3 regions of the Streptomyces sp. NPDC048002 genome follow, and region 1 is predicted to be linked to each of the others. Evidence: riboswitches for the same ligand, from Rfam matches in the RefSeq annotation. Region 1 holds a riboswitch; each other region holds the start of a gene.
The links. A riboswitch is a leader RNA that binds a small molecule or an ion and turns the genes downstream of it on or off. The one in region 1 is predicted to bind thiamine pyrophosphate.

Region 1 (3,906 bases):
CAGCGCGGTGGAGGCGAGCGCCTGCCAGGTGGTGAACCACAGCACGTGCCGGATGTCCGGCTGGGCCACGACCTCCCAGAGCCGGTCGAAGTGCCAGACCCCGTCGGCGTGCAGACCGCGCGCGACGATCGCGGCGACGGGGTAGGCGAAGAAGACGCCGAAGAACCCGACGGGCAGGACCAGCAGGCCCAGCCGCGCCGCGCGCCCGGTCCGGCCGGTTACTTCAGTACGAGCGAGGTCCACGACTTGACCCACTCGTCGCGGTGTTCGGCGATCTGCTCCGGCGCCATGGTCCGCGGGTCCTTGGCCGCGGGCCCGAACTCGGTGAACTCCGCGGGCACGGACGCCGCCTCGACCACCGGGTAGACGAACATGTTCAGCGGCATGTCCTCCTGGAACCTCTTGCTGATCAGGAAGTCGATCAGGGCCTTGCCGCCCTCGCTGTTCTTCGCGTTGCTCAGCAGGCCCGCGAACTCGATCTGCCGGAAGCAGGTGCCCTCGGCGACCCCGGTGGGGGCGGTCTCCGGCTTCGGGTCGCCGTAGATCACCTCGGCGGGCGGGGAGGAGGCGTAGGAGACGACGAGCGGCCGGTCGGCCTTGGCCGCCTTGCCTCCGGCCGAGCCGGAGAACTCCTCGTTGTAGGCCTGCTCCCAGCCGTCGACGACCTTCACACCGTTGGCCTTGAGCTTCTTCCAGTAGTCCTGCCAGCCGTCGTCGCCGTACTCGGCGGCGGTGCCGAGCAGGAAGCCGAGGCCGGGCGAGGAGGTGGAGGCGTTCTCGGTGACCAGGAGGTCCTTGTAGGCGGGCTCGACCAGGTCGTCCAGGGACGACGGCGGCTCAAGACCCTTCTCCTCGAAGTACGCCTTGTCGTAGTTGACGCAGATGTCGCCGTGGTCGACGGGCGTGACCCGGTGCTTCTCCGCGTCGAGCTGGAAGGTGGCGTCGATCTGCTCCAGCCCCTTCGCCTCGTAGGACTGGAACAGCCCGTTGTCGAGGGCACGGGAGAGCAGGGTGTTGTCGACACCGAAGAAGACGTCGCCCTGCGGGTTGTCCTTGGTCAGGATCGCCTTGTTGACGGCCTGCCCGGCGTCGCCGTCCTCCAGGACCTTGACCTGGTACCCGGAGCTCTTCTCGAACGCGGCGAGGACGTCCTTGGAGACGGCCCACGAGTTGTGGCTGACGAGGGTGACGGTCTTGCCGCCGGAACCGGAACCGGACGACGCGCCGTCGTCGGAGGACCCGCACGCGGAGAGCGTGACGAGCCCGAGACCGGCGGCCATGACGGTGGCCGTGGCCTTCTTGGTGATGCTCACTGATTCCTCCTGGAGTGGACCAGGAAGAGACGCGGCCCTGCCCGGACAAGCCCCGGGCAGGGCGCAACAGCTCGAGTGACGACCGATCTCCCTACCCAGAATGACCTGGGCCAGGTTCAGAGGGTCTGCGGCCCGTGCCGCACTCTCAGCGCTGTGGCGCTCCCCTGTCGGAATATGAAGATGTCCGTACGACGATCAGACTACCGCTCGGTGGCCGCGAGCTGACCACACGCCCCGTCGATCTCCTGACCTCGGGTGTCCCGGACGGTCACCGGCACCCCGTGGGCCGCGATGGCCTCCACGAACGCCTTCTCGTCCTCGGGCCGCGAGGCGGTCCACTTGGACCCGGGGGTCGGGTTCAGCGGAATGAGATTGACGTGCACGGGCTTGCCCTTGAGGAGCCGCCCGAGGCGGTCACCGCGCCACGCCTGGTCGTTGATGTCCCGGATGAGCGCGTACTCGATGGAGAGCCGGCGCCCGGACTTCGCGGAGTACTCGAAGCCCGCGTCGAGGACCTCGCGCACCTTCCACCGCGTGTTCACGGGGACGAGGGTGTCGCGCAGCTCGTCGTCGGGGGCGTGCAGCGAGATGGCCAGCCGGCACTTGAAGCCCTCGTCGGAGAACCGGTGGATGGCCGGCACCAGACCCACCGTGGAGACGGTGATCCCGCGCTGCGACAGCCCCAGCCCGTCGGGCTCGGGGTCGGTGAGCCGCCGGATGGAGCCCACGACCCGGTTGTAGTTGGCGAGCGGCTCGCCCATCCCCATGAAGACGATGTTGGACAGCCGCGCGGGCCCGCCGGGCACCTCGCCGTCCCGCAGCGCCCGCATCCCGTCCACGATCTGGTGCACGATCTCGGCGGTCGACAGGTTCCGGTCCAGCCCCGCCTGCCCGGTCGCGCAGAACGGGCAGTTCATCCCGCACCCGGCCTGCGAACTGATGCACATGGTCACCCGGTCCGGGTAGCGCATCAGCACGGACTCGACGAGCGTGCCGTCGAACAGCCGCCACAGGGTCTTGCGGGTGGTCCCCTGGTCGGTCGCCAGATGCCGCACGACCGTCATCAGCTCGGGGAACAGCTCCTCGCGCAGCTTGGCCCGGGATCCCGCGGGGATGTCCGTCCACTGCTCGGGGTCGTGCGTGTACCGCGCGAAGTAGTGCTGCGAGAGCTGCTTGGCACGGAACGGCTTCTCCCCGGCCGCCGCGACGACGTCCTTCCGCTCGGCGGGCGAGAGATCAGCGAGATGCCGCGGCGGCTTCTTGGCTCCGCGGGGGGCTACGAATGTGAGTTCTCCGGGCTTAGGCATGGCCATACCAGTGTCGCAGATCGATACCGGTGTCCGGCCCCTCAGCACCGGCACCACCCCAACCCCCTCCGACCTGCACAGACACACCACACAGTGGGCCATGGCACCACACGAACGCCCGCGCACGCCAAAAGCGACTCCACGCGGCGCCACACGTGCGCCATCATGGCACCACTACGGCGCACCCTGGTCCCCTCGGGACAGGCGGCGCCTCGGGGAGCGGGATGCGAAGGGGTGGGGCGGGTCATGGAGACAGCGACAGTGGAGAGCCGGACGCAGGGGGCACCCGGCGCCTTCGCCGCCTTCGCGCGCTTCGTGGTCTGCGGCGGCGGCACCGGGATCGCCGCGAGCTTCGCCGTGGCGGGGCTGGCCGCCTGGCTCCCCTGGGCCCTGGCCAACGCCCTGGTCACCGTGGTGTCCACGCTTCTCGCCACCGAGCTGCACGCACGCTTCACCTTCGGCGCGGGCGGCCGGGCGACCTGGCGGCAGCACACCCAGTCGGCGGGGTCCGCGGCGGCCGCGTACGCGGTGACGTGCCTGGCGATGCTGCTGCTCCAGCAGCTGGTGGCGGCACCCGGCGCGGTGCTGGAGCAGGCGGTCTACCTGTCCGCCTCCGCGCTCGCCGGTGTCGCGCGCTTCGTGATGCTGCGGATGGTCGTCTTCGCTCGCGGCCGTGCGAAGGTGCCGGACGGCGTGCGCGCGGCGGGTTGCCTGCCGCGGACCGCCGACCGGGCGGCCCTGTGCCGCGCGGCGTGAACGCCTCCGCCCGGTGAGCCGCCCGGCGCGCCCCGGGCGGCGAAAAAGGAGGAGCCCCCGCCGAAGCGGGGGCTCCTCACAGCGCGTGGCGCGTCGGTCAGCCGGAGCCGACGAACAGGACCAGCAGCAGCCAGACGACCGGCGCGGTCGGCAGCAGCGAGTCCAGCCGGTCCATGATGCCGCCGTGCCCCGGCAGCAGCGTGCCCATGTCCTTGATGCCGAGGTCCCGCTTGATCATCGACTCGCCGAGGTCGCCCAGCGTGGCGCTCGCGGCGACCGCGAGACCCAGCAGGAGACCCTGCCACCAGGTGCCGTCGTCGATCAGGAACTGCATGCACAGCGCGCCCGCCACCATCGCGAAGCTCACCGCGCCGAGCAGGCCCTCGCGGGTCTTCCCGGGGCTGATGCGGGGAGCCAGCTTGTGCTTGCCGAAGCGCCAGCCGACGGCGTACGCGCCGGTGTCGCTGACGACGGTCAGCAGCAGGAACGTCAGCACCCGCCAGGCACCGTCGTCGGCGGTCAGCATCATC
Region 2 (3,906 bases), on a different contig from region 1:
CGGGACCATCCCGAGAGCGCGCGGACGCCGAAAAGGGGCGAGCGATCGTTCGCATGAGCAACGATCAAGGCGGCCTCGTGACGCCGGCTGCCCTGATGGTCCACCTGCTCCAGACGGCAGTGGGGACGCGGAAGGGACCCGCCCGTGCGTCGGGTGCGGGTCGCCTCCGTGTCCCCTGGTGGTCGGCCTCAGTCGGCCAACGGCAGATACAGCCGATTGCCGAGGGACGCGAACTCCCTGGACTTCTCCAGCATCCCGGACTCGACCTCCTCGGGCGTCGCCCCGGCCTCTCCGCCGAACTGCTCCGTGATGCTCCTGCTGATCTTCATCGAGCAGAACTTCGGCCCGCACATGGAACAGAAGTGCGCCGTCTTGGCCGGCTCCGCGGGCAGGGTCTCGTCGTGGAACTCCCGCGCCGTGTCCGGGTCGAGGGCCAGGTTGAACTGATCCTCCCAGCGGAACTCGAAGCGCGCGTCCGACAGGGCGTCGTCCCAGTCCTGGGCTCCCGGGTGCCCCTTGGCGAGGTCCGCCGCATGAGCCGCGATCTTGTAGGTGATGACGCCGGTCTTGACGTCGTCGCGGTTGGGCAGGCCCAGGTGCTCCTTGGGCGTGACGTAGCAGAGCATCGCCGTACCCCACCAGGCGATCATCGCCGCGCCGATGCCCGACGTGATGTGGTCGTAGGCCGGCGCCACGTCCGTCGTGAGCGGGCCGAGCGTGTAGAACGGGGCCTCCTCGCAGATCTCCTGCTGAAGGTCGATGTTCTCCTTGATCTTGTGCATCGGGACGTGGCCCGGACCCTCGATCATGGTCTGCACGTTGTGGCTCTTCGCGATCCGGTTGAGCTCCCCGAGCGTCCTCAACTCCGCGAACTGCGCCTTGTCGTTGGCGTCCGCGATCGAGCCGGGCCGCAGCCCGTCGCCGAGCGAGTACGTGACGTCGTAGGCGGCGAGGATCTCGCAGAGTTCCTCGAAGTTCTCGTACAGGAAGCTCTCCTTGTGGTGCGCGAGGCACCACGCGGCCATGATCGAGCCACCGCGCGAGACGATTCCGGTCTTGCGGTTCGCGGTCAGCGGCACGTACGGCAGACGCACACCCGCGTGGACGGTCATGTAGTCCACGCCCTGCTCGGCCTGCTCGATGACCGTGTCCTTGTAGATCTCCCAGGTCAGTTCCTCGGCCTTGCCGTCGACCTTCTCCAGGGCCTGGTAGAGCGGCACCGTGCCGATGGGGACGGGGGAGTTGCGCAGCACCCACTCACGGGTGGTGTGGATGTTTCGGCCGGTGGAGAGGTCCATGACCGTGTCGGCACCCCAGCGGGTCGCCCAGGTCATCTTCTCCACCTCCTCCTCGATGGAGGAAGTCACCGCGGAGTTGCCGATGTTGGCGTTGACCTTCACCAGGAATCGCTTGCCGATGATCATCGGCTCGATCTCCGGGTGGTTGACGTTGGCGGGCAGCACCGCCCGCCCGGCCGCGATCTCCTCACGGACCACCTCGGGTGAGACGTTCTCACGGATGGCCACGTACTCCATCTCGGGCGTGATCTCGCCCCGGCGGGCATAGGCGAGCTGCGTGACCACCTGGCCGTCCCGTCCCCTGCGGGGCAGGCGCGGGCGGCCCGGGAAGACCGCGTCCAGGTTGCGCAATCCGCCGCGCGGAGCCGTGTGCTTGATCCCGTCGTCCTCCGGGCGGACCGGACGGCCCGCGTACTCCTCCGTGTCGCCACGGGCGATGATCCAGTTCTCCCGCAGCGGGGGCAGCCCCCGGCGGACATCGGTGTCGACGAACGGATCGGTGTACGGGCCCGAGGTGTCGTACAGCGTGACGGACTGCCCGTTGGTGAGGTGCACCTGACGGACCGGCACACGGAGATCGGGGCGCGAGCCCTCGACGTACCCCTTGTGCCAGCCGATGGACTTCCCGTTCTCCCCGCCCGACGAACCGTTCGACGAGCCATTCGTCGACCCGTGCGACGACCCCTCGGCCGAGCCGTCGGTCGAGCCGTTCGTCGCGTTCTGCGCGGAGGCAGGCGTGCGTGCGTCCTTGATGGTCATAAGACCTACTCCCTACGCCGGCATTACCCGGTAACAGGTTCGGCGGTCGACGCAGCGATGTCCGTCTGCCGATGTCCCGTGTGCAACGTCACTCACAGGTGATGTTCCACGTGAAACATGGCTGGGACGGAGGTCAGCGCCCTCTCAGCCCGGTGCTCCGAGCTCCCGCGTGTACAAAGGTGACTCCACGCTAGCGTCAATTCGGGCGCGCTGAACAGGGGGCCTCTGTCGTTCTTGCGATGATCGGTCGGTGACCTCGACGCATGAACCTCCCTTCCCACCGCCCGAGCCCCCGCGCGGCCCCGGTTCCGGCTCCACCGGCGGTGGCAGTGGCGGTGACGACCATGGACATGGGCACGGCCATTCCCACAGTCATTCCCATGGCCCCGCGGCTCCGGTCTCCAAGCACCTGCGAAAGGTGATCGCGGCCGTCCTGATCCCGTTCGCCACGGCGGTGGTGGTCGGGCTCGTGGTGCTGTGGCCCGGCGGCGCGCCTCCGCACGAACGCACCGGCGTGGGCTTCGACCGGCAGACCCAGGAAGCCACCGTCACCAAGGTCGAGAGCGTCAGCTGCGAGTCGGTGAACGCCTCGGGCGTGCCCCCGACCGGCGACACCTCCACCGCCGAGGGGTCCACCGCACAGCAGCAGGCCGACGCCGAGACCTGCAAGAAGGCGACGGTCCGGGTCGACACCGGCAAGGACAAGGGCCGCACCTTCACGGAGATCGTGCAGCCCGACCAGTCCCGGCAGCTGCACGAGGGTGAGAAGGTCATCGTCGCCTACGAGCCCTCGGCGCCCAAGGACCTCCAGTACGCGGTCACCGACGTCAACCGCCGGGTCCCCATGGCCGTGCTCGCCGGCATCTTCGCGCTCGTGGTCGTGCTGGTGGGCCGGATGCGCGGCGTGATGGCGCTGATCGCGCTCGCCATCAGCTTCCTGGTGCTGACCCTGTTCATCCTGCCCGCCATCCTCCAGGGATCGAATCCCCTGATCGTGGCGGTGGTCGGATCCAGCGCCATCATGCTGATCGCGCTCTACATGTGCCATGGCCTGTCGGCGCGAACATCCGTGGCGGTACTCGGCACGCTGATGTCCCTGCTGCTGATCGGCATTCTGGGCTCTGTCTTCATCGACTGGGCCGCGCTGACCGGCAACACGGACGACAACACCGGTCTGATCCACGGGCTGTACCCCGAGATCGACATGAGCGGCCTGCTGCTCGCCGGCATCATCATCGGTTCGCTCGGTGTCCTGGACGATGTGACGGTCACGCAGACCTCGGCCGTCTGGGAACTCCACGCGGCGAGCCCCGCCATGGGCCGGCGCGAGCTGTACCGGGCCGCCATCCGGATCGGCCGCGACCACATCGCGTCGGTGGTCAACACCCTGGTCCTCGCCTACGCCGGCGCCGCGCTGCCCTTGCTGCTGCTCTTCACGATCGCGGAGAGCAGTGTGGGCACGGTCGCCAACAGCGAGCTGGTGGCGGAGGAGATCGTGCGCACGCTGGTCGGCTCGATCGGTCTGGTCGCCTCGGTGCCGCTCACCACGGCTCTTGCCGCACTGGTGGTCTCGGCGGACCGCCCCGAGCGGCAGCTCGCGGCGGCGGGCGGCCCGCCGGCTCCGGCGCGCGGCGGGCGGGGGCGGCGCCGGAAGCGGTGACGGCGGGAGCGCTGAGCCCCGTGCGGGCGGGGCTCGTCCCTCTTTCCCGGGCCGGGGGGCATCGATCCGGGAAGAACCGTCGATCCCGGAAGAAGCGTTACTGCACAACCCGCTGGGCCCTGCTGAAGCGTTACGGCGACCGCCACGCGCCCTGCCGCACCGTTCAGCCCGCGCTCTGCTCCTCCGCCA
Region 3 (3,906 bases), on a different contig from region 1:
GGAGGGTGAGCCAGGCGGGGACGAGAGCATCGATCTTTGCGTCAATCTCGGTCACGGTTACCAGCCTGCCATCCCGCACTGACATCAGGAAGCCGGGCCGGTCCGGACCGCCCGTCACGGGCTCAGGCGGTGGCCGCCTTCAGGGGCCGCGCCGGGTCCACCAGCAGGCCGGGGTCCATGCGGGTGCCCGCCTCGATCAGCCGCCGCCCCTGGGCCAGGTCCCGGGGCCGCCCCACCGCCAGCAGGGCGACCAGCCGGCCCTCGCGCAGCCAGCAGACCGTCCAGGCCGGGCCGACGGGGTCGCCCCGCCACACGGCGGTGTCGGCCGAGGCGTGGTGACCGGCGTACTGGACGAACCGCCCGAACTGCTCGGACCAGAAGTAGGGCACCGGGTCGTAGGCCACGGGGGCCTCGCCGATGATGTCGGCGGCGACCGTGCGCGGGCCCTGGAGGGCGTTGTCCCAGTGGTGCACCAGGAGGCGCTCGCCGTACCGGCCTGAGGGGAAGGACGCGCAGTCGCCGACGGCCCAGACGTCCGCCACCGAGGTCCGCAGCCGGTCGTCGGCCACCACCTCGCCGTGCTCGCCCAGCTCGACGCCGGAGCCGGCCAGCCAGCCGGTGGCGGGTCGGGCGCCGATGCCGACCACCACCGCGCCCGCGGGCAGCCGGGTGCCGTCGTCGAGGACGACCTCGCCGGGCTCGACGTGCGCCACCCGCGCACCGGTGCGCAGCTCGGCTCCGCTGTCGGCGTACCAGGCGGTCATGGGCGCGGCGACCTCGGCGGGCAGGGCGCCCGCGAGCGGCCGGTCCGCGGCCTCCACGACGGTGACCGAGCAGCCGGCCTCGCGTGCGGCGGTGGCGAACTCGGCGCCGATCCAGCCCGCGCCGACGACCACGATGTCGTGCTGCCGGGCGAGGACCGGCCGCAGCCGCTCGGCGTCGTCCAGGGTGCGCAGCAGATGCACGCCCGGGACACCGTCGGCCCCGGGCAGGCGAATCGGTTCGGCACCGGTGGCGACGACCAGGACGTCGTAGGCGACCGGCCCCTGCTCGGTGTCGATCTCGTGGTCGGCCGGGCGCAGGCCCAGCACCTCGCGGCCCAGGAGCAGTTCGATGCCCAGGGCCTCGAAGTCCACGTCGAAGGCGGAGCCCTCGGCCTTGCCGAGCAGCACGGCCTTGGACAGGGGCGGCCGGTCGTAGGGCTGGTGCGGCTCGGCGCCGATCAGCGTCACCGTGCCCGTGAAACCCTGCTCTCGCAGGGCGACCGCGGTCTGCACCCCGGCCATGCCGGCGCCGACCACCACCACCCGTCGCTGCGACATCGTCGTCTGCTCGCTCACCTGATCACCATAGACAACTGACAATTTGTCAGTCAGCCGTCGTGCCGCGTGACCTGCTCCACAACGCTGGTCCCGCTCCCCGGCTGGGACTCCCACTCCCAGGTCTCCTCCAGCCGCACCCGCCCGTCGGGCAGCTCCACCACCGTCGACACGCAGTGCCCCGACGACGTCGTGCCGTCCCGCTTGAGCTGCACGTACCGGAAGTCCAGCCGGTCACCCTCCCGGGTACCCACCAGATGCCCGCGTACGACATCCCCACCCGCGTACTCGGCCCAGATCTCGCCGCCCTTCTCGTGGTAGGCGAACCGGGTCCGGGTGCCCACCTGGCCCGGAGCCTGGTCGGCGACGGGGGCGAGGACGAGGCCGTCGAGCGAGCGGGACATGGCGGGAGGCTCCCTTACAGAGGACCGGAACCAGCGGTTAGGGTGGCCAACGTAAAGCACACGCGGGAGCCCGGACGCACCGGGCTGAGAGGGAGGCTGGCGGCCTCCGACCGTACGAACCTGATCCGGGTCATGCCGGCGAAGGGAGGGGCTGGACACCCATGTCGCCCACGCGTTCGACAGACGTCCTCGTCCTGGGGGGCGGAATCATCGGCCTGGTCACGGCGTGGCGGGCCGCGCAACGCGGGTTCACCACGGCCGTGGTGGACCCCGAGCCGGGCGGCGGCGCCGCCCGGGTGGCGGCCGGCATGCTGGCCGCCGTCACCGAACTGCACTACGGCGAGCAGACCCTGCTGGGCCTGAACCTCGCCTCCGCGCGCCGCTACCCGGAGTTCGCCGCCGAACTGACCGACCTCACCGGCCAGGACCTCGGCTACCGGCAGTGCGGCACGCTCGCCGTCGCGCTGGACGCCGACGACCGCGCGCACCTGCGCGAACTGCACGCCCTGCAGACCGAGTCGGGGCTCGACTCCGAGTGGCTGTCCGGACGGGACTGCCGGCGTCTGGAGCCGATGCTCGCGCCGGGCGTGCGCGGCGGGCTCCGGGTGGACGGCGACCACCAGATCGACCCGCGCCGGCTCGCCCGGGCGCTGGTGACCGCCTGCGAACGGGCGGGCGTGGTCTTCCACCGGGCGTGGGCGGCCGCTCTGACCGTCACGGGCGGCCGGGCCGCGGGCTGCGCGACCGAGGACGGGACGGCGCTTCCCGCGGGGCAGGTGGTCCTCGCCGCCGGCAGCCTCAGCGGGCGCCTGGCGGGCGTCCCCCCGGAGGTCATGCCCCCGGTGCGGCCCGTGAAGGGGCAGGTGCTGCGGCTGACCGTGCCCCGGCGGAACCCGCCGTTCCTGAGCCGGACCGTGCGCGCGGTGGTGCGCGGCAGCCAGGTCTACCTGGTGCCCCGCGAGAACGGCGAACTGGTCGTCGGCGCGACCAGCGAGGAGCTCGGCTGGGACACCACGGTGACCGCGGGCGGCGTGTACGAGCTGCTGCGCGACGCGCACGAACTGATGCCGGGCATCACCGAGCTGCCCCTGACGGAGACCCGCGCGGGCCTGCGCCCCGGGACCCCCGACAACGCGCCGCTGCTCGGCCCGACGGCGCTGGACGGCCTGCACCTGGCCACCGGGCACTACCGCAACGGCGTCCTGCTCACCCCGGTCACCGGCGACGCACTCGCGCACGCCCTGACCACCGGTGAACTCACCGACGAGGCCCGTCCGTTCAGCCCGAACCGGTTCGCACTCCAGGAGCAGCCCGTATGAACATCTCCGTCAACGGGGAGCGGCGGCGGATCGAGCCGGGCACGGCCCTCGACACGCTGGTGCGCTCCCTCACCGCGGCGCCCACCGGGGTGGCCGCCGCGCTCAACGAGACCGTCGTCCCGCGCGCCGAGTGGCCCGCGACGTCCCTCAGCGAGGGGGACCGCGTCGAGGTCCTCACCGCCGTCCAAGGAGGCTGACCCATGGCCGACGATCCCTTCCTCCTCGGCGGTACGGCCTTCTCGTCCCGGCTGATCATGGGCACCGGCGGAGCGCCGAGCCTGGACGTGCTGGAGCGGGCCCTGACGGCGTCCGGCACCGAACTGACGACGGTCGCGATGCGCCGCGTGGACGCCTCGGTGCACGGCTCGGTGCTGTCGGTGCTGGAGCGCCTCGGCATCCGCGTCCTGCCGAACACGGCGGGCTGCTTCACCGCCGGCGAGGCCGTGCTCACCGCCCGCCTGGCCCGCGAGGCGCTCGGCACCTCCCTGGTCAAGCTGGAGGTCATCGCCGACGAGCGGACCCTGCTGCCGGACCCGATCGAGCTGCTGGACGCGGCGGAGACCCTGGTGGACGACGGTTTCACCGTGCTCCCGTACACCAACGACGACCCGGTGCTGGCGCGGAGGCTGGAGGACGTGGGCTGCGCGGCGATCATGCCGCTGGGCTCGCCGATCGGTTCCGGGCTCGGCATCCGCAACCCGCACAACTTCCAGCTGATCGTGGAGCACGCGCGCGTGCCGGTGATCCTGGACGCGGGGGCCGGCACGGCCTCGGACGCGGCGCTCGCGATGGAGCTGGGGTGCGCGGGTGTGATGCTCGCCTCGGCCGTCACGCGCGCGAAGCAGCCGGTGCTGATGGCGGACG

Region 2: it holds a riboswitch for thiamine pyrophosphate, as region 1 does, so the genes downstream of both, thiC (phosphomethylpyrimidine synthase ThiC) here and AB0E07_RS21625 (thiamine ABC transporter substrate-binding protein) in region 1, are expected to answer to the same signal.
Region 3: it holds a riboswitch for thiamine pyrophosphate, as region 1 does, so the genes downstream of both, thiO (glycine oxidase ThiO) here and AB0E07_RS21625 (thiamine ABC transporter substrate-binding protein) in region 1, are expected to answer to the same signal.

What each region holds. Positions count from the first base shown of each region.
Region 1 covers NZ_JBEZNL010000017.1:75,709-79,614, forward strand. Annotated here, with positions in the region: gene AB0E07_RS21620 (iron ABC transporter permease) at 1-243, opposite strand, end outside; gene AB0E07_RS21625 (thiamine ABC transporter substrate-binding protein) at 219-1,313, opposite strand; TPP riboswitch at 1,384-1,489, opposite strand; gene rlmN (23S rRNA (adenine(2503)-C(2))-methyltransferase RlmN) at 1,514-2,620, opposite strand; gene AB0E07_RS21635 (GtrA family protein) at 2,867-3,376, shown strand; gene AB0E07_RS21640 (phosphatidate cytidylyltransferase) at 3,474-3,906, opposite strand, start outside.
Region 2 covers NZ_JBEZNL010000008.1:186,646-190,551, forward strand. Annotated here, with positions in the region: gene thiC (phosphomethylpyrimidine synthase ThiC) at 189-2,057, opposite strand; TPP riboswitch at 2,050-2,236, opposite strand; gene AB0E07_RS14040 (YibE/F family protein) at 2,308-3,717, shown strand; gene AB0E07_RS14045 (SsgA family sporulation/cell division regulator) at 3,881-3,906, opposite strand, start outside.
Region 3 covers NZ_JBEZNL010000001.1:161,970-165,875, forward strand. Annotated here, with positions in the region: gene AB0E07_RS00725 (Rv2175c family DNA-binding protein) at 1-55, opposite strand, end outside; gene AB0E07_RS00730 (FAD-dependent oxidoreductase) at 123-1,322, opposite strand; gene AB0E07_RS00735 (hypothetical protein) at 1,373-1,723, opposite strand; TPP riboswitch at 1,776-1,887, shown strand; gene thiO (glycine oxidase ThiO) at 1,885-3,042, shown strand; gene thiS (sulfur carrier protein ThiS) at 3,039-3,239, shown strand; gene AB0E07_RS00750 (thiazole synthase) at 3,243-3,906, shown strand, end outside.